DNA from 3 places in the Staphylococcus debuckii genome. Region 1 is predicted to be linked to each of the others. Evidence: riboswitches for the same ligand, from Rfam matches in the RefSeq annotation. Region 1 holds a riboswitch; each other region holds the start of a gene.
What was found. Region 1 has a riboswitch for thiamine pyrophosphate ahead of tenA (thiaminase II). Riboswitches for the same ligand answer to the same signal wherever they lie in the genome.
Positions count from the first base shown of each region.

Region 1 (7,716 bases):
GCCATGTTCTTTCTCATAAGCCGCAATCATTGGTGCAACTTCTTCCTTTGCCTTCTTAGAGTAATAACTATTTGCAACATATGTTTGAACTACTAAGAATGCGGCGCTGACTGACCAATATAGACCAAGTGCAGCAGCTGAACTTAATGAAACCCAGATAATCATGATTGGCGAAATAATAATCATCATGTAACTCATTTGTTTTTGTTCAGGCGGCATACTGAAAGTTGAAACATAAGCTTGTATAAAGTAAAGCACACCGGCAATAATCGTAATCCAAATATCTGGTTTGGATAAGTTAAACCATAAGAAATGAGAATGCTCTGTAATTCCTCCTGGAGAAGGATATTTCAATACAAAGAATAATCCCATGATGATAGGCATTTGAATCAATACTGGCAAGCAACCTAACATGCTTTGCATCGGATTCATATCATATTTCTTATAAACTTCCATCATCTCTTGGTTAGCTGCCATTTTATCTTCTTGTGTACGAGCGCGTTGCACTTTTTCTTTAACCGCGTCCATATCTGGTTTGGCGATAATCATCTTTTCACGCATCATGTGGCTGTTCTTATAGTTTGATAACATAAATGGCAATACAATGATACGAATAGCAAGTACTAACACAATAATCGCTAAACCATAATCATTATTAAAATGAGACCCTAGCCAATGAATTATGTTATCCATATTTTTTACAAACGTATTATAAAAGAAGCCTGTACGATTCTCAGGTTTAGAGTAATCACAACCAGCAAGAAAAACCATAATCCCTAAAAGCAAAGGCAATAATGCTTTTTTCTTCATTTTTCCACCTCTATTGGTATTATTCACATAAAGATAATTTTACCATAACCCAATAGCAGTAGAAAACAAAAAATTTGTGAAATCCTTAACTATTTAAAATATTGTAAGAAATTTTGTACGGTTTCGGTAACGTTGGAACTTCTTGCAATAGCTGAAATGACTGATACACCATCAGCAGAGGTCTTAGCAACTTCTTGTACATTAACTAGAGAAATGCCTCCAATTGCGACAATAGGTAAAGCACCAACTTCCCTACGTAACGTTTCAATCATTTCAGGACCTACAGGTGCACTGGCGTCGTCTTTAGAAGGCGTACTGAAAATAGGTCCTACACCTATATAATCCACATGAGTTAAATCCGATTGACTTAATTCTTCTAAGTTGCCCACACTCAAACCGATTATTTTGCCATTAAAACGCTTAATGAAAGCGTCTACCGTTTCATCATCTTGCCCTACATGCACCCCATCTGCATCGATTGCTTCAGCTAATTCAACATCATCATTCACAATAAAGGGTACATCGTAAGCACTACAAAGTGTTTGCAATTCTTCAGCTAAGGCTACTTTCTCTTTTCCAGTTTTCGCACCTGGTCCTTTTTCACGAAATTGAAATAGTGTAATACCGCCCTCAAGTGCTTCTGTCAGTACTTCTTTAATTGTTCGACCCTCAGGTATATCTTGAGTTCCGCAAATAAAATAGACCTTTAAATCATCTGCTTTAAACACTTATTCCACCTCTTCAACATGACGGTTTTCATTCACAGCATCTGTGTCAATACGATAAAGCGCGTCAATAAAGTGCGTTAAGAAAGTACCTGGACCTTTACTGTCACTTAATTGTTCTGCTCGCTCAGCCGCAATATTATAAACAGAGACCGCTTCAACTAATGTTTCAATTGAAGGATGTGTGTCACGGAACAAGAAGGCTCCCACAACTGCACCTAATAAGCAGCCTGCCCCAGTGATTTTAGCAAGGAAATGCGAACCGTTTTGCAATTTAACGACTTTATCATCTTGGACGATAACATCTGATTCTCCAGTTAAAATAATCGCTGTTTGATATTCTTGGTAAGCTTTCTTAGCGATATCCACAATATCAAGATTATCAGCACTATCTGTACCTTTCATAGTTGCTGAATCATCAATTAATGCTAAAATTTCTGAAGCATTCCCTTTAATAACAGTCGGCTTAACTTGTTTTAAAAAGTTTTTACAGAAATCTTTACGATACTGTGACGCCCCTACTGCTACTGGGTCAAAGACTAAAGGTGTATCCGTTTCATTAGCAATCTTGCCGTTAGTCAACATCGCATGCTCATGCTCTTTAGTTAAAGTACCAATATTGATTAAGACACTGCCTGCTACCGGATAGAAATCCTTTGCCTCTTGAGGTGCTTCACTCATTGCTGGACTTGCCCCTAAACTTAATAAACCATTGGCTGAAAAATTCTTAACCACATCATTGGTATAACAAATTACTAATGGATGTTCTGATCTAATTTGATTTAATACATTACTCATCATCTAGTCCTACTTTCTTCATATACGCGAAATGGTTCACAGGTCCTCTGCCTTGGCCGATTTCCGGTGTATATTTAATACTTAAAGCAATAAAATCTTTAGCTTTTTTAACTGCATCATAAATCGATTTACCTTTTGCTAATTCAGCTGTGATAACCGCTGAGAAGGTACAGCCAGTTCCATGTGTGTGCTTAGTATCATAACGTTCACTTTCGAAAACTTCTAAACCATCTTTTGTAAAAAGATAATCCTTCGCAATGGCTTTATCCTCAATGTGCCCGCCTTTAATAACTACACCTTTACAACCGATGTCATTGATAAAGATGTCTCCAGCTTTTTTAATTGCGTCTTCAGTATCTAATTTGAAACCTACTATTTCTTCAGCTTCTGGTAAATTCGGCGTAGCCACATCAGCTAACGGCAACAAGATTTCTTGCAATGCATGTTTACCTGCATCATCCATTAAAGAATCACCGCTTTTAGCAAGCATAACAGGGTCGATTACATAAGGGATTTCTGGATGCTTTTCTAAATATTCTCGAATCAGTTCCATCATTTCTTTGGTTGCAATCATTCCAGTCTTAATAGCTTGAGGTAATTCATCATCAAACACACTATCAAGCTGTTCTTTAATCCATGATACGTCTAAATTATGAATATGTTGTACACCTTTGGTATTTTGCGCCACAATACTGGTAATTGCAGCCATTCCATACACACCGCATGCATGAAACGATTTCAAATCTGCCATTACGCCTGCCCCGCCTGTTGGATCTGTACCTGCAATGGTTAAAGCTATTTTAGGTTTATTCATACTCTTTCTCCTCCAAATTGCCATTTTTCACTTGTATAAGCCATATTGAAAAAGTTCAATTCATGAACTGTACTTTGTAAATAATTCTCTCTTACTTCCTTTTTCTCCGCTTCTGACATATGAGCAGTGAGTTGGTTCATTAAATCATCTAGTACGTCAATTAATGGGTCCATTTCAGTATTATAAAATTCAAACCATTTTGCTAAAATAGAATCTTTATTTAATTCTGGGTCTTTCATTGCGCGTTTGGCAATCATTGCATATACGTAAGGACAAGGTGCCATTGCAGCAATCGCATATGCAGCATTTTCATGCGCATAGACGTTATAGTACATATGTTTAATATAATGGTCCCCACTAGGTGGCCAAACCTTTTTTTGAACAATTTCGTTGTAATTTTCACCAATATAATCAGCCATAAATTCATGCGCTTCTACTTCACCATTTACAATAAATTGAATTTGATCAACTAGAAAACGTACGCTATTTAAATCTGGCATTTTAGGGATTAATAGTGCATATATATTCGCAAACTCTCTTAAATAAGATGCATCGGCACGCAAATATTGACGTAATGCTTCTTTCTCAATATTACCTTTTAATAATTCTTGAATGAAATGGTCTTGATAAATTTCATCAATAATAGGTTGTGCGTCTCTTTCTAATGATTCAGCAAAATTCATTTCTAAATCCTCCCAATAAAAAAACTGCAAACCTTCGCAGGAATGCAGTAAAATATTAGAATCTTTATTCTTAATATACTACTTTCCTACGTTGGTACGAACCAAATCAGGTTATAAGGGTCTAGTACAACTATCTCAGCCATAAGGCGCCCCTAGCAGTTCTATATAATTTAATGATTAATACAGTTTAAATGTATCAAACCCCTTAATGTTATGCAATATTAAAGAATTGAAAAAGAAAAAAGCCGAGACAAAAGTCCCGACTGTAGTTTAAATATTAATATGCCCAGTGTCCTGCACCGTTACCATTATCCCATAAAGTTAATGCTGCTTGGTCTTGAATATATTCTGGATCACTAGCTGGGTTTACACCTTTCCAACCTGCTGGTGCTACTGCATCCCATGTAGTTTGTAAGAATTGATATTTCCCTGCTGCACCTGAGTCAGGGTTAACAGCATGGATATCACCACGTGATTCACGGTATACAATTGCTTGTAGTGCTGCAGGAATGTTGCTAGATCCGCCTGAATATGATTGAGCTGGTGCACTATAGCTTGTTGATTGAGTGTTGTAGCTGTAATTTGAATTATTGTTATAAGATTGTGATTGCATATTATAAGAATATGATTGTGTTTGTTGTTTTGCTACTGGTGCAGCTTGTTGTTGAGCTGGTGCTGCTTGGCTAGTAGTTACGTGAGTTGGTTGCTGAACAGTTCCAGCTGCTGCATAACTCCATTCCCAGTATGTACCATTTGATTCAAAATGGAAGTCATAACCTTTGTATTCGAAATTAAATTCATATGCACCCTCTTGTACTGGATGTTGATTTAATTTTGCAGGATTATTTAATGCAGTTTCTGCTAATTTAGTTTGTTCTGCTGTATTTAACTCAGCTGCATCAGCGTTGTGTGATGCTACTCCTGTTGCTAAAAATGCTGCTGCCGCTACTGATGATGTTACTAATAGTTTCTTCATTTAATAAAAATCCTCCTATAAGGTAAAAACTTTATATGATTAATTTGCTGTACTTATAATAGCATCTAATACGATAACATAGGTTACAACAATATAAATAGTTTGTTTCATAAGTTACATATGTATTACAAAAAAGCGGATTCTGCTCTTAAAATAAGAACGGAGTCCGCTTTTTGGATGTAAAACGTTAAATTAAATTTATTAATTAAAGCGTTATCGGCTTACCACCAACCGTGAGATGCGCGGAAAGAAGTTGCATTTGCAAGTGAACCATAACGAGAGTTTGCATAGTTAATCATGCCTTTAGTTTGATCTGCAACTGATCCAGTTCCCCAACCTTCTTTAGTTTGTCCAAGACCCATATATCCGTTTGGACTAACTGCATTCGGGTTACCGCCTGATTCAGGCATTACAATTGTATTCCACATAGCTTCAGTACCGCCTGCAGCTAAGAATTGAGCTTTAGTTGATCCACCAGTTGAAACTGCTGAAGTGTTATAGCTGCGAGCTGGAGCACTATAGCTTTGTTGTACTGGAGCACTGTAATTGCTGTAGCTAGTTGTTGATTGAGTTTGATATGTTTGTTGTGCTACTGGAGCAGATTGTTGTTGAACTGGTGCTGCTTGTGTAGTTGTTTCTTGAGTTGGTTGAGTTGCTCCACCATTTGAACCAGTGTAACTCCAACTGAAGTTAGAACCATCTGATTCGAAGTGATATTCGTTACCATTATATACGAAATCTATGTTATAAGCGCCTGCTTGTACTGGAGCTTGGTTTAATTGTTGTGGGTTATTTTGAGCTGTTTCAGCTAATTGTTGTTCTGATTGGCTTACTTCTGCTGCATGAGCGTTATGTGAAGCTGCTCCTGTGGCTAAGAATGCGGCAGTGGCTACTGATGATACTACTAATAATTTTTTCATTTGAAAATAAATCCTCCTATAAGGTAAAAAGTTTATATGATTAATTTGCTGTATTCATAATAGCACCAAAAAACTTATCATAGGTTACAACAATATAAATAGTATGTATCAAATTTTACATGAATATTACAATAAAAAAGCGAACTACCATTCAGAGAATGATAATCCGCTAACAGATTTATTGTTATTTCAAAATATATTTATTTCTAAATTATGCAGTTACCCATTGGCTTGGACCAGCTGTGTCATATAATTTTTGAGCTGCTGCATCTTGTACTGCTTCTGGAGCTTCAGCTGCTGGTCTACCTTGATATTCTGCAGGAGCTACTGAATCCCAAGTAGTTTGTAAGAATTGGAATTTACCTGAAGCACCTGATGATGGGTTAGTTGCATGAATGTCGCCACCTGATTCACGTTGAGCAATTGCTTGTAAGTGGCTGTTGATACTGCTTGAACCAGAGTCAGCTGATTGTTGCGCTGGCGCTGATTGTTGCGCTGGTTGTTGAGTTGATTGTTGTTGAGTTTGTGCTGGTGCTTGTTGTTGTGTAGTTTCTTGAGCTGGTTGTTGTTGAGTTTGTGCTGGTGCTTGTTGTTGTGCAGTTTCTTGAGCTGGTTGTTGTTGAGTTTGTGTTTGAGCTGGTTGTTGAGTTTGCTCTTGTGCTGGTGCTTGTTGAGCTGCTGGTGCTTGTTGTTGTGTAGTTTGTTGTGCTGGTGCTTGTTGAGCTGCACCGTTTGCATTATAACTCCAGCTCCAGTTAGTACCATCTGAGTTAAAGTTGAAGTTGTAACCAGAGTTGTCAAAGCCAATATTATAAGCGCCTTCTTGTACAGGTGCTTGGTTTAATTGTTGTGGATTATTTAAAGCTGTTTGAGCTAAGTGATCTTGATTTACATTGTTATCTTCGGCTGCATGTGCGTTCGCGCCTACTCCTACTGCAAATAATGCTGCTGATGCTGATGAAGCTACTAATAATTTTTTCATTTCCAAAAATCCTCCTATAAGGTAATTGTTTTTTTCGCGTGATTAATATCATCAATTTGCAGTTATAACTATATCATCTGAAAACAGGGTGCAGGTTACAGCGAAATAAAAAAAACAAGTGCTCTTTTACGCTTAAATTACGCATTTTCAATTTAATTAGGTGGCTAACGGTGTATTTATAGACTTTCATGACAGTGTTTAATAGTAGAAACAACTTTGTAACTATGTAATATACATGTAATTATTCAGATAATTAAATTGCGATTTAGTTCAATTTTACACCGAAAATTCCCTCTTGATTTACTGAATTAGGAATGTCAATTCCAAAAAAATTACGAAATGAGGCTAAGACATAATAAAATTGTCTCAGCCTCACCATAAATGGACAGCTATTAGAATATAAAATAGCTTTGTTGGGCTGCAGGAGCTAAGACAAAATAATTTACTCAAAAAATTATTTCTGTCAAGCTCCCACATCCTAAATGAGTATTTTTTATAAATTGAGAATTAGAAAGAATGAATGATTGTGATTGAAAATATCTACAATGAGATTTAGAAAGAACTACACATGAATAAGTGAATATGTTTAGAGTTTATGCTTAAGAATTTGGGATAATTCATTTAGATAGGATGTTGCTATTGGTTTTGTGTCTGAGGATTTTGAGTGGCAGTGGATAACTGATTTTCTTGAAAGGCAGGGCTTCCTTCTAGGTTTTCAGTTATATTTGAGTAATTTGAAGTGGAATTTTCATTAGAATTTGGACTCGATATGAACTTAATAGTTTCAACTATAAGTTCAGTTATAAAATGAGTTTGCTTATCTTTTTCATACTTATATGAACGCATGTGTCCAGTTATTCCTACTAGCGATCCTTTTTTAGTGTATTGAGCTATATTTTTTGCTGTTTTACCGAAAGCTTTACAAAAGATATAATCAACTGCTTGTTGATTCTGACCTTGATAGCTGTAATTTCTTTCAGTTGCTACACTAAAACTGGCAATATCACT
Region 1 is NZ_CP033460.1:2,057,800-2,065,515, forward strand. It holds gene yidC (membrane protein insertase YidC) at 1-810, opposite strand, end outside; gene thiE (thiamine phosphate synthase) at 900-1,538, opposite strand; gene thiM (hydroxyethylthiazole kinase) at 1,539-2,333, opposite strand; gene thiD (bifunctional hydroxymethylpyrimidine kinase/phosphomethylpyrimidine kinase) at 2,326-3,147, opposite strand; gene tenA (thiaminase II) at 3,144-3,830, opposite strand; TPP riboswitch at 3,897-3,994, opposite strand; gene CNQ82_RS09900 (transglycosylase family protein) at 4,108-4,806, opposite strand; gene CNQ82_RS09905 (aggregation-promoting factor C-terminal-like domain-containing protein) at 5,028-5,726, opposite strand; gene CNQ82_RS09910 (transglycosylase family protein) at 5,938-6,708, opposite strand; gene CNQ82_RS09915 (single-stranded DNA-binding protein) at 7,345-7,716, opposite strand, start outside.

Region 2 (7,716 bases), 1.0 Mb from region 1:
TGCTAAACTTAACGAAGGATCGTATTTATTATTTTCAATTGCATTAATGGTTTGTCTCGAGACATTGACATTTTTACTCAAAGTCTCTTGAGACATGCCATTTTGTTTTCTATAATATTTTATTTTATTTTGCAAAGAAATCAACCCTTAGATGTGTATTTTTGCTTAATCGAAAAATAACTTAGGACTACCATAACTAAAGTGATTACTAAAAAAACGCCTTCAGGATATTTGCCAATTAAACTTCTATTTGCATCGACTAATCCGCTTGTTCTAAAAATAAAACTAATTGATAGGACAAATACTAAACCTACAAAGCTTTTAGCAAAACCTTCCATAAAAATTTTACTTTGTCGTTCATCATAATTACTTTCATTTTTAACATCTACAATTTCAGATGGTAGAAAGAAACGATGAATACCTCTCCACATGAAAAAGAATGCATTGATTGTAATAATTAAAATAATAGTTTCTGTCATAATGATGCACCTCTATATGTAAAATATATTTGACACCTTTAGCTTATATTACTCTTTTAAAAGTGTCAAACTTATTTTACATTTACTATCAAAAAAGCAGAATCACATGGATTCTGCTTTTTCTTAAACACCTAAATATTCTCTAAATGTTGAACCAATATATTCTGTGCGATATAAACCACGTTTCTGCAATTCTGGAACAATTAAATCAATAAAGTCTTCAAGACTGCCCGGCAATGTGGGAGGCATCAAATTGAATCCATCTGCCACACCTTCATTCAACCAGTATTCCATTTCATCAACGATAGTTTCAGGCGTACCGATAAGTGTCAAATGGCCGCCTCCTGCATTCAAGTAACCTAATAATTCACGTACAGTAGGATCTGTATCATTAATAATTTCCAATACCGTTTCATAACGTCCGACTGGTCCGGTAAATTTCTCTACAGGAGGTAACTCCGGTACTTTTGCATCTAATTCCCACTCAGAGCAGTCTTGTTGTACAAAGAAGCTCAGTTGTTTTAAGGCTGTTTCAATCGGTAATTTTTCATCTAAAGCTGCTTTCTTTTCCAAAGCTTCTTCATGCGTTTTACCCACATAAGTGACTAAACCTGGGAAGATTTTGAGACGTCGGTCAGTGTAACCTTGCTTAGAAATTTCAGCATCCATACGCTTTCTGAAATTTCTCGCTTGCTCAATATTCCAAGAAACCGAATACACTGCATCCGCATATTTCACAGCCAAAGCAACACCTTGTTTAGAGGCGCCTGCTTGCATAGCTACCGGTTTGCCCTGTGGACTGCTCGGTGTTGAAAGCGGTCCTTTAACTGCAAAATTAACACCTTTATGATTAAAAGGCTGGATATTCTTAGAATCTACAAGTTGATTTTGATCACGGTCGTGTTTGAAATCCTCAGGGTGCCAAGATTCAAACGCGGCATTCATAACTTCTGCAAATTCTTCAGCAATTGCATAGCGGTCATCATGATTAGGCAACTCTGTCATCCCGTGGTTCTTAGACTCCAGGTCAGTCATAGAAGTAACTAGGTTCCAACCTGTACGGCCACCTGAAATATGGTCCAGACTCAACAATTGTCTTGCAGCCGTATAAGGATTCGAGAACGTGCTCGAAATAGTAGAAACTAAACCGACATGATGTGTTACCTGTGAAATCGCAGTTAAATTCACAATCGGATCAAACCAGAACGCCGGCATCGACGTATCATCCTTCGCAGGAAAAGATTGATTATCAGCAAAGAACACCGCATCAAATAAGCCGCATTCAGCAATTTGTGCCAAATCTTGGTAATAATTAATATCTCCAACACGTTCCACACTCGAATCAGGCATGAGCCAAGCAGCCTGGTGATGACCACAACCAAATATGAGGACACCAATATGTAGTTGCGCTTTCTGATCAGACATTTCCATTCACCTCTGTTTTTAATTTTAAAAAAGAAAGCATGAGAAAGAGGGCAGAACTTGAGAGTGCGCCCTCTGGGTTGATAGACGGGCTTTCGAAGGCTGATTCCTTGTCAATAAGTCGAAATTCCCCGAAGACTGAAGAACGTCTTCTGCTCATTTCTCCTTATTGCTCGGAATCAAAGCGGCCTTCTCAAGCACCTTGTTTAATTCATTGTCAATCCGCCGTCTACTGTAATATTTTGTCCTGTAATACCTTTTGCTTGTTCTGAAACGAGATAAACTACCATGTTGGCCACATCTTGAGGTGTTGTCACCTTTTTCAACGGCGTAGTTTGAGCGATTAAATCGAAGACTTCTGGTGTTGTCACGGCACTAGCGTCTGTAGTTTTAAGTAATCCACCAGAGACTACATTCGCCGTAATACCGTATTGTCCTAATTCTGAAGCGATATTACGTGTGAAGCCGATTAAAGCTGCTTTCGCTGTTGTGTACTCATGGTAAGGTACAACAGGATTTTGGTATAAATTAGTTCCGATACTTACAATACTTCCTGCTTGATGTTCGATGAATTGCGGTACTACGCTTTGCACTACGTTGAATGCTGCTTTCAAAGTACCGTCGATTTGTTGCTGGTAGTCTTCCCAGCTCATGTCAGGAAACGCTTTTTGGGCAGTTGGATCAAATTTGAATCCGACTAATGCGTTATTGACGACTGCATCAATTTGACCGAACTTTTCAGTGCCTTCTTTTACCAAAGCGTCTACCGCTTCGCGATTTGTGACATCTGCTTGTATTGCGACAGCGCGTTCGTTTCCGATTTCTTGAACGAGTTGCTCTGCTGCATCTTTGCTTTGGTTATAATTGATAATAATATTGAACCCTTGTTCTGCGAGTGTCTTAGTGATTGCTGCGCCTAAACCGCGTGCACCGCCTGTTACGAGTACTGTTCTTGCCATGTTAATCCGCTCCCTTTTTTCTATTATAGACATAAAAAATACGCATGATTGTTAAAATCTGCGTAGGCAAGAGGGCAGTCTGAGGTCAGTACTAAACCTACTCATTCTGCGGTTATCTCACACTTTCCTACGCTAGTTTCAGCTAGATCAGGTTCAAAGGGTCTGAGGAAATCCTCATCTCAGTTTGAAAAAACACCCCTAGTGCGTATCTTTTTGTTACTTTCAATGTAGCTTGAATTTGAGAGGGTGTCAAGGAGAGGAGAATCTTGTATGCAATACGTGAAATTTGGTGAATGAAAGTGTTATGATAAGGGAGAATTCTAGCGGATAATATTTAAATGAATGGAGGGATTTGAATGTTCTGGTTAGGAATGTCGTTCCCAATTTTAGCAGTCGGCTTCATTGTTATGGCTGTACGTGAAGAAAAGAAACGTAAAGCAAAACAAAAGGAAAAAGAAGCGAAATGGGAAGCAGAAAAAGCACAGAATAATGGTGAAGCAACGAATGAATCTGCCGAAAACCATTCAAATGCTGAGGAAGAAGTTAAACATTAAAGAAAGCTGGGACATATTAAATTGTCTCAGCTTTTCGTATCTACATACTAACATAAACATTCTCCGCTTAATCTCTCGAGATTAGGCTATAATTAACAAAGTAAGAAAATTCAGACATCTAAAAACAAAGGGGTAATGTTTATGTCAGAGACAACACAAACAAAGGACAAACCGAAGCCATCGAAACTCAGGAAATTTAAATTCAAAACACCGCATACTTACGCTTTACTGATGATGATTATCGCCGTAGCTTGCATTTTAACTTATATTATTCCTGCTGGAGAATACAAACGAGAAGAAAAGGGCGGACAAACACTTGTAGTTCCAGGGTCTTACCATGAAATTGCACAACACGGCGTATCCTTTCTAGACTTATTCCGTGCTGTTCCCGAAGGATTATTAACAGGGGGAGAAATAGTCTTTTACATCTTCTTAGTCGGAGGCGCCTTTGGTATTGTCCATCGCACAGGTGCTTTTGAAAACGGCATTAACCAAGCCATAAAATCATTAGGCTCTTCGAAAATTCTAATGATTCCACTCACTATGACCGTCTTTTCCATCTTAGGATTCTCTATCGGTTTAGCAGAAGAAACTATTATCTTCGTGCCGATTGGTGTTATTATTGCTCGCACGCTCGGTTATGATGCACTGACAGGAGCCGCCATGGTCATACTCGGTGCTGCCAGCGGATTTATCGGCGGGATGCTTAATCCATTTACAGTCGGTGTTGCGCAAACAGTGGCAGAACTTCCCATGTTCTCAGGATGGGGCTTGAGAACAGTCATCTATCTCTTTATTCTAGCCGCTGCGATTACTACCGTCCTGCTCTATGCCCGAAAGGTAAAACGTAATCCACAGAAGAGTATCGTTTATGCACTTGAACAAGAAGAAGGCGACAGCCATAAAGCCATTGACTACGAACGCTTTACCAAACGACAAGCCTTAGCACTCGGCATGATTGTACTCGCCATTATTTTCAACGTATATGGCATCTTCCGCTTCGAATGGACCTTCAACCAAATGAGCGCCAACTTTGTCCTGGCAGGCTTACTCGCCGGCTTAATCAGCGGACTCGGACTCAACGCAACCTTCGACGCCTTTATCGACGGCATGAAAGACATCCTCTTCGGCGCCATGATCGTAGGTTTCGCCAAAGGAATCGTCGTTATTCTGGAACAAGGCAAGATCATCGACAGTATCATTCACGGCATGACCACACTATTAAACGACGTGCCGTCATCTATTGTCATCATCGTCATGTTCATCTTCCAATTCTTCCTGAACTTCTTCATTCCGTCAGGTTCAGGCCAAGCACTTACAACCATGCCATTGATGGTACCCATTTCAGACCTGCTGCACATTAACCGTCAGCTCACCGTGCTCGCCTTCCAATACGGCGACTCCATCAGCAACGTCCTCTTCCCGACCTCCGCCATTCTGATGGGCGCCCTCGCCGTAGCCAAAATCTCCTACGTCCAGTGGCTGAAATTCGCTTGGAAACTCATTGCCATCTGGGCCCTAATCTGCGCGATAGCCATGTCCATTGCATTACTTGCAGGCTATTAGGGAAAAGAAACCCTTGAAGAGAACCGTGCAAGGAAAGAGGAGGTCTGAAGATGAGCCAGCATACGAAAGAGAAATTGTGGAGCGAGTATAAATACGAAGTCATGTGGCACAGTCAGAAACATTACAATCAAATACGTGCAGAAATGAAAGCACAACTTGCTGAAGACGATTTAGAATCCTTAATTGATGAAGCTTTAGCTATTGAACCGCAAAAAGGTTCGGTGTTGAATACCTTTGATCATATGTGGGGATATTTTAAGAAAGAAGCAACAGATACAGAGAAAGAACAACATCAAATATTAAAAGAAAACTTTCAATCCGACAAAGCAACACAATTTGACTTATTGCAGTTTATCTGTACACTTGCTGAAAAATATCAGAGCAAGTATTTATTGAATTCATCGATTTTGAAAAAAGTATGACAAAATGTAAATATAATCTAAATTTTTCAGAAAAAAGGTATGTTATTAAATGACATTTATCTCTTTTTCGCTTAACATGTAACACAAGTTTCAATTAAGTACGATTAATTTAGGTAACATTCTTAAATTGATTTTATTTTTATAAATAGAGGGTACAAGCCTCTAGTAAGAATAATGACAACAAGGTGTGATTTTTGTGGAACAGACAATCAATGAGGATTATGAATATTGTAAACGTATCATGGAAGAATACTCTAAAACTTTCTTCTATGCCTTCAACAATCTTCCGGAAAATGAACGTAAAGCAGTATGGGCTATTTATGCAATTTGTCGCATGATAGACGACAGTATTGATGAGTATGAAGATCCTGAACGTTTGCAGGCGATTCGAGAAGATTTAGAAGCGGTTTATAAAGGGAAATCAGAGCAGCAATTTAAAAGCGATGCACCAGTCATGCGTGCATTTGGGGATACTTTGCAAGAATATCCTGTTCCGCAACAAGCATTCTTGACTTTGATGGAATATGTAGAAGCGGATTTAACGATGACGGCCTTGCAGACAGACCAAGATTTATACGCTTATTGTTATGGGGTAGCTGGTACGATTGGAGAATTGCTGACACCGGTATTAGCAGACCCGGCATATTATGAAACTGCCGATGCAATTGGTATAGAATTAGGCAAAGCGTTGCAAATTACGAATATTTTACGGGATGTCGGAGGAGATTTTGAAAATGGTCGCATCTACCTGAGTGCAGAGCGTCTGCAGGAATATGAGGTAGATTTAGAAGCAGTCTATCATCAAGGCGTTACTCAGAATTATATTGATTTATGGGAAAGTTACGCGCAAGATGCAGACGATATGTATACACATGCTTTAGATAATTTACATTACTTCCACAAAGAAGCGCGCCCGATTATTGAGTTGGCTGCTGAAGCCTACCATGCAATTTTGCCGGTGGTGCGCAAACAGAATTACTCCTTACATGAACGTGCCTATGTCAGCCGTTGGAAAAAAGGGCGGATTTATCGACGCGTGATGAAAAATTATAAATAAGGCAGAGAGCGGACAGAAATAACATTCGCATTATAACTACTGCCACATAAAAAAGCTGAGGCAACCACTGCCTCAGCTTTCAATACATATCAATCAAATTCTACTAATTGCGGTCCGTCTTCGGAATCGCTATTCATGAGTTTGATAGATTTTGGAATGGCTCTGATGACACATAATTTAGGGTCATCTTTAGATTGGAAGAATGATTTATCTTGTTCATCCCAAATCCAATCAATAATATCTGGATCCTCAGTCACTTCTAAATCAGCGTAGATTTCTAAGAAACTGTGATTGTTTGTATCGTCATAACCGAGTAAAATATGAGCGATAGGATTCTTTTCAATTTCCTCGATTTTCATTGATTCTCTGCTTGTTTTTGTATAAAGATCAAATTCTTGGTCGTAGAATATCATATAACGACTATCTGGAATATTTTCTTGTGAAGTAGATAAGACACCAATACGAGATTCTTTCATAATTTCTTTGATTTTTTTCAATACAACTTCTCTATCCATTTCGCTTCACCTCTCTTAGTGTTTACCCGAATTCATTTGTATTAAATAAAAATACGTAAAATCGATATTTTATTTTGATGTAAAATGTAAAATAAATATAATGGAATTAAGGAATTGTAAATGAGGAGTGAGGAAATGAACGTTAAAAAGATAGTCATTGCTCCAGATTCATTTAAGGAGAGTATGACAGCGGCAGAAGCGGGACGTGCATTGCAAATGGGCTTGAGCGCTACACTTCCGGAAACAACTGAATATGATATTGTCCCGATGGCAGACGGTGGCGAAGGGACGATGCAAGCACTCCATTTAGCGTTAGGCGGTGCTTACCAGAAAGTCGAGGTTCAAAATGCACTAGGTGCGCCTGTAGAAGCGCAGTACTCCTATGTCTTCAATCAGTCTACTGCGATTATAGAATTGGCTGAGGCTTCAGGGCTAGAACGTATTTCAACAGAGGACCGCAATCCTCTCTTAACTTCTACTTTCGGCACGGGCCAACTTATCATGGATGCTTTAGAAAAGGGTGCACAGAAAATTATTCTAGGTATCGGCGGTAGTGCGACTAACGATGGTGGTACAGGAATGCTACGTGCGTTAGGTGTAAAATTCTTTGATGCAGAAGGAGAAGCCTTGCCTGAAGGTGGCGCTTCATTAAAACGGTTAGAGCGTATTGATTTGAGTGCAATGGATGACCGTTTGAAAGATGTAGAGTTTGAAATTGTTTGTGATGTGGATAATCCATTGC
Region 2 is NZ_CP033460.1:406,578-414,293, forward strand. It holds gene CNQ82_RS01910 (helix-turn-helix transcriptional regulator) at 1-135, opposite strand, end outside; gene CNQ82_RS01915 (hypothetical protein) at 141-479, opposite strand; gene CNQ82_RS01920 (LLM class flavin-dependent oxidoreductase) at 603-1,904, opposite strand; gene CNQ82_RS01925 (3-oxoacyl-ACP reductase) at 2,108-2,860, opposite strand; TPP riboswitch at 2,968-3,070, opposite strand; gene CNQ82_RS01930 (hypothetical protein) at 3,217-3,414, shown strand; gene CNQ82_RS01935 (YfcC family protein) at 3,556-4,980, shown strand; gene CNQ82_RS01940 (YbgA family protein) at 5,031-5,402, shown strand; gene CNQ82_RS01945 (phytoene/squalene synthase family protein) at 5,599-6,459, shown strand; gene CNQ82_RS01950 (pyridoxamine 5'-phosphate oxidase family protein) at 6,549-6,974, opposite strand; gene CNQ82_RS01955 (glycerate kinase) at 7,110-7,716, shown strand, end outside.
Region 2: it holds a riboswitch for thiamine pyrophosphate, as region 1 does, so the genes downstream of both, CNQ82_RS01925 (3-oxoacyl-ACP reductase) here and tenA (thiaminase II) in region 1, are expected to answer to the same signal.

Region 3 (7,716 bases), 1.0 Mb from region 1:
CCGACCGTATTGCTGTAATGCATTTCGGTAAAATTGTAGAGATCGGTTCAGCGGAGGAAATTTATAATCATCCTTTACATCCTTATACACAATCTTTGTTATCAGCAGTACCACAGCCTGATCCAGAAAGTGAGCGTACAAGAACACGTATTACTTATAAAGAAAATGCAGAAGAAAATCCGAATCGCTCTCTGCAAGAAATCAAACCTGATCATTATGTTTTTGTGACGGATCAAGAAGCGGAAGAATTGAAACAAAGATTAGAACAAACGGTGTAAAGGGGGAGAAGCATTATGAAGAAAAAATTAATTTCGTTTGCCTTAATGCTTGGGATTGCAGGGTTAGTTTTAAGCGGGTGCAGTCAAGGCGGCGGTATTTATGACGGGAAAGGGCAAGTTTATCGAGAAGTAATTCCTCAGGATATGAGCACATTAGATAATGTTTTAGCTACCGATGAAGTATCTTTTAATACTTATAATCAAGTGTTTGAAGGTTTGTATACTTTAGATGGTAAAGATAAGATTCAACCAGGAGTAGCAAAGAGTAAGCCGAAAAAAAGTAACGGTGGTAAAACATTGACGATAGATTTAAGAAAAAATGCCAAATGGTCAAATGGCGATCCGGTTACAGCTAATGATTTTGTTTTTGCTTGGAAAAAAGCTTTAAAACCAGAAACGGCATCTGAATATGCCTATATTATGTATGACTTAAAAAATGCACAAAAAATTAATGAAGGTAAAATGCCTGCCGATAAATTAGGCGTTAAAGCTTTAAATAAATATAAACTTCAAATTGAATTAAATAAACCATTACCATACTTTGAACAAATGCTTGCCTTTGGTACATATATGCCGCAAAATGAAAAAATCGCTAAAAAATATGGTAAGCGATATGGAACAACAGCTAATAAAGTTGTTTATAATGGTCCATTTAAAGTAAAAGACTGGAAAGTAGAAGATAAAATTCTTTTAGAAAAAAACGAAGACTATTGGGATAAAAAAGCAGTTAAGTTAGACAAAGTCAGCTATAAAATTTTAAAAGACCAACAAGCAGGTGCTTCTTTATATGATACAGGTTCTGCTGATGTTACAGAAATAACATCTGAACAAGTAGATAAATATAAAAAGAATCCAGCTTTGTTTAAAAGATTATTTGCTTCTACATTTTTTATAAAATTAAATGAAAAGCAACAGAAAGAATTCAAAAATAAAGACATGCGCTATGCCATTGCACAGTCTATCAATAAAAAAGATTATGTTGATACCGTGTTAAATAATGGTTCGTCACCATTTGATGGATTCACTGCAAAGGAAACGGCTATTCTTAAAGATGGAAAAGATTATGCATCATTAGTGAAATCTCCGCTGAAATATAATACGAATGAAGCTAAATCTCATTTTGAAAAAGCGAAGAAAGCACTTGGAAAAGATAAATTTACTTTCACTTTAAATACCCAAGATACAGCTTCCTCTAAAATTTCAGCACAATTTATCAAATCGCAAATCGAAAAGAATTTGCCAGGGGTAACAATCAATATAAAACAATTACCATTTAAACAACGTGTAACTGCAGAATTATCAATGAATTATTCTATGTCTATATCTGGATGGGGGCCTGATTATCCTGATCCAATGGCATTCTTAGATACTATGACTACTGGAAATGCTCAAAATAATACAGATTGGGGCAGTAAACATTATGATGATATGTTGAAAGAAGCCAATGGTCCTCTTTTAAAGAAACCTGATGAAAGAATAAATAAATTAAAAGACGCCGAAGAATTTATGTTGAGTGAAGCTCCAGTTGCGCCACTTTATCAACAGGGTAGAGCATACTTGAAAAATCCACAAATTAAAGGTGTGGTTTATCACCAAGTTGGTGGCAAGGATTCATTGAAACATGCATATATTGATAAGAGCATCGATAGAGAAACAGGAAAGAAAAAGAAAGATAAATAAAGTGGTCTTTAATGGGAGAAGTTCACTTCAACTTAAATAATTGTTGCTAATTTAGCAGATAGAAGCTGGGACATTAATTTGTTCCAGTTTCTTTTTATGTCTAGAGCGAGCAAATTGACTTCATATACAATTGCTCATACTATGGCATTAAAAGAGATTATGGATGGAGGGAATGTCCATGTTGCCGATTAGTATACTGGATCAAACACCTATTATTAAAGGACAAACAGTCAAAGAAGCGCTTAATCATACGCTAGAACTTGCACAACTCGCTGATGAGTTAGGTTATACAAGATACTTTGTATCAGAACATCATAACCTCAAAGATGTAGTGGGAACTTCACCAGAAATTTTAACGATGTATTTGCTGGATCATACAAAACGGTTGCGTATAGGTTCTGGTGGAGTAATGTTGCAACACTATCATCCGCTGAAAGTCATTGAACAATTTCATATGATAGATGAACTTTCTGACCATCGTGTAGATTTAGGTGTAGGAAAGGCACCAGGAGGATTTCCAAAAGTTGTAGATATTTTGCAAGAAGAATTGCAAAAGCCGCTTCCATCCTTTAATGAAAAGTTTTCGCTTTTAAATCATCTGAACCAACGAAATTTTGATGAGGCGTCAACTTATCATGGTATACGGACAGCACACAGAGAGGAAAATAATCAACCCGTCCCAATCTATTTATTAGGTGCTAGTAAAAAGTCAGCGCTACAAGCAGCCGAAACGAAAACAGGTATAATTTATGCATACTTCATTAATTCTGACCAATCAGCGCTTGAAGAAGCAGCCGAAGCTTATCATTCACTTTATCCTGAAGGTCGTTTTATTGTCAGCATACCAGCTGTCGTTACTGCAGATGGTTCGCAAAAGTTGCCATTTCGTTTTTCACAACGTCATTACGAACTTCTTTTTGATAGTGGAGAAAGAATCGTGTTAAATACGAAACAACAAGTAGAAGAATTTAAAGCTGAATCTACTGCAAGCTTTGAAGTAGTCGAGAAGAGAATGCGTATTATCAGTGGGACTAAAGAAGAGGTGACAGCTACACTCGATAATATTAATCGCAGTGGATTAATAGATGAATGGATGCTGCATATGCCTGTGCAAAGTCATCAATTAAGAATGAATACTGTAAAACAATTAGCGCCTGCCACTTCCTAAGATAGATTCAGATTATGATTACTTCATAATTAAAATTGACTTGTATAATAAAATATTGAATGTTATCATAAATTTGTAAATTAAATAATTCATTGCTAGGGGTGCCTATTTGGCTGAAAGATAATTATCAACCCTTTGAACCTGATCTAGTTAGCACTAGCGTAGGGAAGCGTTTATAATTGATGAGATAAGTGTGGATTTAATAATAAAGACATTGTATATTAGTGTATTTATTATGAATTCCTAAATATAAATTCTTTGCTGCGCATTCATAAATTAAATGAATGCGTTTTTTATTTTATCACGTATTTTTTGGCAAATATTCCTCCTAGCTTTGATTTTGAGGAGGCTATTTTTAATGAAACAAGAAGAAATTGAATTGAAAAAAGGATTCCCGGCAAGTCGCAGAATTTTTAAACAAGGTGCAGAAGCGGATATTCGTGTTCCCTTCAGAGAAATTGAATTAAGTGATACGGTAACTGAATACAGTACGGAAGAAAATCAACCATTTGTCGTTTACGACACTGCAGGCCCATACCATGAAGAAGGCTATGAAGTAGATGTTCAAAAAGGGATTCCAGATTTACGTTCTGATTGGATTAAAGCACGCAACGATGTTGAAAGTTACGAAGGACGCAAGGTGCAGTCTATTGATAATGGCTTCAAAAAGGAAGGGCATCGTAAATTTGTAGAGACACCTTTCCAATATCAGCCTAAGCGCGCTAAAGCAGGCAAAAGAATTACTCAAATGCATTATGCTAAGCAAGGCATCATTACAAAGGAAATGAAATTTATTGCAGTACGTGAAGGTGTAGAAGCAGAATTTGTCCGTGATGAAATTGCGAGAGGACGCGCTATTATTCCTAACAACGTCAATCATCCGGAGTCAGAGCCGATGATTATCGGTAAGAATTTCCAAGTGAAAATTAATGCTAATATTGGGAATTCAGCTGTTTCTTCATCCATTGAAGCAGAAATTGAAAAGTTAGTTTGGGCAACACACTGGGGCGCTGACACTATCATGGATTTATCTACTGGGAAAAATATTCATGCGACACGCGAATATTTATTAAGAAACTCTCCAGTTCCAGTAGGTACAGTTCCAATTTACCAAACTTTAGAAAAAGTGAATGGAGTAGCGGAAGATTTAACTTGGGAAATTTATAGAGATACATTAATAGAACAAGCAGAGCAAGGCGTGGATTACTTCACAATTCATGCAGGCGTGTTATTACGCTATGTACCGTTGACAGTAGATCGTTTGACAGGCATCGTATCACGCGGAGGCTCTATTATGGCGCAATGGTGCTTAGCACATCATGAAGAAAGCTTCTTATATGAGCATTTTGGTGACATTTGTGAAATCTTAAATCGCTATGATATTGCAGTATCTCTAGGCGACGGTTTACGTCCAGGCTCCATTTATGATGCAAATGATGAAAGCCAAATTTCTGAATTGAAGACATTAGGAGAATTGACAGATATTGCTTGGGAACATGATGTACAAGTGATGATTGAAGGTCCAGGTCATATTCCGATGCATAAGATTAAAGAAAACCAAGATTTAGCTGATTTCTATTGTAAAGAAGCGCCGTTTTATACTTTAGGACCGCTTACAACAGATATTGCTCCAGCATACGACCATATTACTTCAGCAATAGGAGCTGCTCAAATTGCTAGTCACGGCACTGCAATGCTTTGCTATGTTACGCCTAAGGAACATTTGGGATTACCAAATAAAGATGATGTACGTGAAGGTGTAATTACTTATAAAATCGCTGCCCATGCTGCAGATTTAGCGAAAGGTTTGCCTGGTGCGACAGAACGTGATGACGCTATAAGTAAAGCGCGCTTTGAATTCCGTTGGATAGATCAATTCAACTTATCTCTAGACCCTGAACGTGCGCGTGAATATCATGACGAAACGCTACCGAAAGAATCAGCGAAGGTAGCGCATTTCTGCAGTATGTGCGGACCTAAGTTCTGTTCAATGCGTATTTCTCATGATTTACGTCAAAACCATTTTGATGAAAAAGAAAGACAAGAAGCGATGAAAGAAAAAGCACAAGACTTTGTGAATCAAGGCAGTAAAATATATCAATAAAACAAAGAAGAAGTAGCCGGCACGGAATGTGTCGGCTGTCTTTATGGAACAGGATGAGACAGTGATTTTATGTTTCGTCCTATTTCTGCTAATGATGAATAACTGCAAGCAGCATTGTCTCAACGTAGATAATGAGACTTGTAATTATCCAGAAAGCATCAGAGCTTTGTATGGAACTTAAAGTTTCGGAAGCGTTTTTATTAGTTTTCTTATTGTTAAAGTGAAAATGACCGCCATGATATAATTTTTTAATCAAGATACCTGCAAATATTACGAAAGCTAAAATGAAGAGTGCGTAGTTCAAAGCTGCATAATAATTTACAAATAAATTGAAAAGTAAGTATAGAAATAAACCAACATACAAAAGGATTCTAAAAGGATGTAATTGCAAAGTAAGTCACTCCGTTTCGATGTATTTATATTATTATACGACACTTTCTTTAACGGATAAATATAAAGTTGTACAAATCTCATAGGGATTCAAATAAAAAATTGCACCCGCGTTAAAATGGGTGCAATTCCTTTTAAAATGAATGTTATTTTTTACGTTTACGACCTAGTCCCATTGCACGTTCCATTTTTTCTAATGTACGCGCAGAAGCTTTAATCGCTTTGTCGCGGCCAAGGTCTAAGATATCATCTAATTTTTCAGAATGATAATAGCTTTCGTAGCGTTCTTGGAAATCAGTTAAGAATTGTTTTACGACTTCTGCCAAGTCACCTTTAAACTTACCATATCCTTCGCCTTCATAACGAGCTTCTATCTCTGCAATAGATTCGTCAGTAAGACTAGAGTAGATACTTAATAAATTACTGATGCCTGGCTTGTTATCTTTATCGTATTTAATAATACCATCTGAATCTGTTACGGCACTTTTAATTTTCTTAGCTGCTGTATTAGGATTGTCTAATAATGAGATATAGTTTTTAGTATTGTCATCACTCTTACTCATCTTTTTAGTTGGATCTTGCAAACTCATTACACGTCCGCCGATTTTCGGCATGCGTACTTCTGGTTTGATTAAAATATCATTGTAACGACTATTAAAACGATCCACTAAATTACGTGTTAGTTCTAAATGCTGCTTCTGATCTTCGCCGACAGGAACAATATTTGTATTGTAAAGTACAATGTCTGCTGCCATTAATGGCGGGTAAGTCAATAAGCCAGCTGGAATACCTTCTGTTTGTTTTTGAGATTTATCTTTGAATTGCGTCATTCTTTCTAACTCGCCAACAGATGAGATAGTTGTTAACATCCAACCTGCTTGAACGTGAGCAGGAACTTCAGATTGTATGAAGAGCGTTGATTTTTCTGGATCAATGCCAGATGCTAAATAAATTGCTGCCAATTGACGGATGCGTTCACGTAATTTAAGTCTATCTTGTGGAACTGTAATTGCGTGTTGGTCTACGATGCAGAAGAAACAATTATAATCATCTTGGACTTCACTGAACTGTTTCAGTGCGCCGATATAATTTCCTAAAGTTGGAATACCGCTTGGTTGGATTCCTGAAAATAGAGTTTCCATTTTTGATGCCCGCTTTCTATGTAGAATAAGATATTTATTTCATTATAGCAGTATTTTCTTTGTTTGTAAGGTGTGTTAAACTAGATACGTAGGCAGTTTTTGACATATTGCAAAGTTTAAATTTTGAAAATTCTAAAGCAAATCAGAGTTGAAAAATCAAATAGTCGATGTGTTTGAAATTTTCTATAAATAATTTCCGGATTCTCATTTAATTTTAATGTTGAATGGGTATAATTCAGATATAACGTTAAGAGAAAGAGAAATTTATAACGTGAAGACAAAGAAAATGTTAAGTATTCTTAACTTAACATATTTGAGTACTGCGTTTGAATTTATAAAGTTTTTCCTTAACCAATTCATTTAAAATCAATGAATTTAATTCATGATAATAGGAGAGTGAGATGTATGGTAACACTATTCACATCACCAAGCTGCACATCTTGCCGTAAAGCGAAAGCATGGTTACAAGAACATGACATTCCGTATACGGAGCGTAACATTTTTTCAGAACACTTAACAATTGATGAAATTAAACAAATCTTAAAAATGACAGAAGACGGAACAGATGAGATTATCTCAACTCGTTCTAAAACATATCAAAAATTAAACGTCGATATCGACTCTTTACCATTGCAAGAATTATATACAATCATTCAAGATAACCCAGGTCTATTACGTCGACCAATTATCTTAGATGAAAAACGTTTGCAAGTAGGTTATAACGAAGACGAAATCCGTCGTTTCTTACCAAGAAAAGTGCGTACGTTCCAATTACAAGAAGCACAACGAATGGTGGACTTATAAGTTTAAGTTCTAACTGAATTATCCTGTAAAGAGCTGCAGTACAGTTGTGCTGTGGCTTTTTATGCTTGCGGTCATAGAATATTAAGACGTTGATAGACACTATAACTGAATCTATCAGACAAGTCGTTTCTATAGAGTATTTTAGGGTAA
Region 3 is NZ_CP033460.1:1,015,148-1,022,863, forward strand. It holds gene CNQ82_RS04700 (ABC transporter ATP-binding protein) at 1-278, shown strand, start outside; gene CNQ82_RS04705 (peptide ABC transporter substrate-binding protein) at 294-1,958, shown strand; gene CNQ82_RS04710 (MsnO8 family LLM class oxidoreductase) at 2,122-3,126, shown strand; TPP riboswitch at 3,214-3,311, shown strand; gene thiC (phosphomethylpyrimidine synthase ThiC) at 3,485-5,230, shown strand; gene CNQ82_RS04720 (hypothetical protein) at 5,319-5,534, opposite strand; gene trpS (tryptophan--tRNA ligase) at 5,767-6,762, opposite strand; gene spxA (transcriptional regulator SpxA) at 7,168-7,566, shown strand.
Region 3: it holds a riboswitch for thiamine pyrophosphate, as region 1 does, so the genes downstream of both, thiC (phosphomethylpyrimidine synthase ThiC) here and tenA (thiaminase II) in region 1, are expected to answer to the same signal.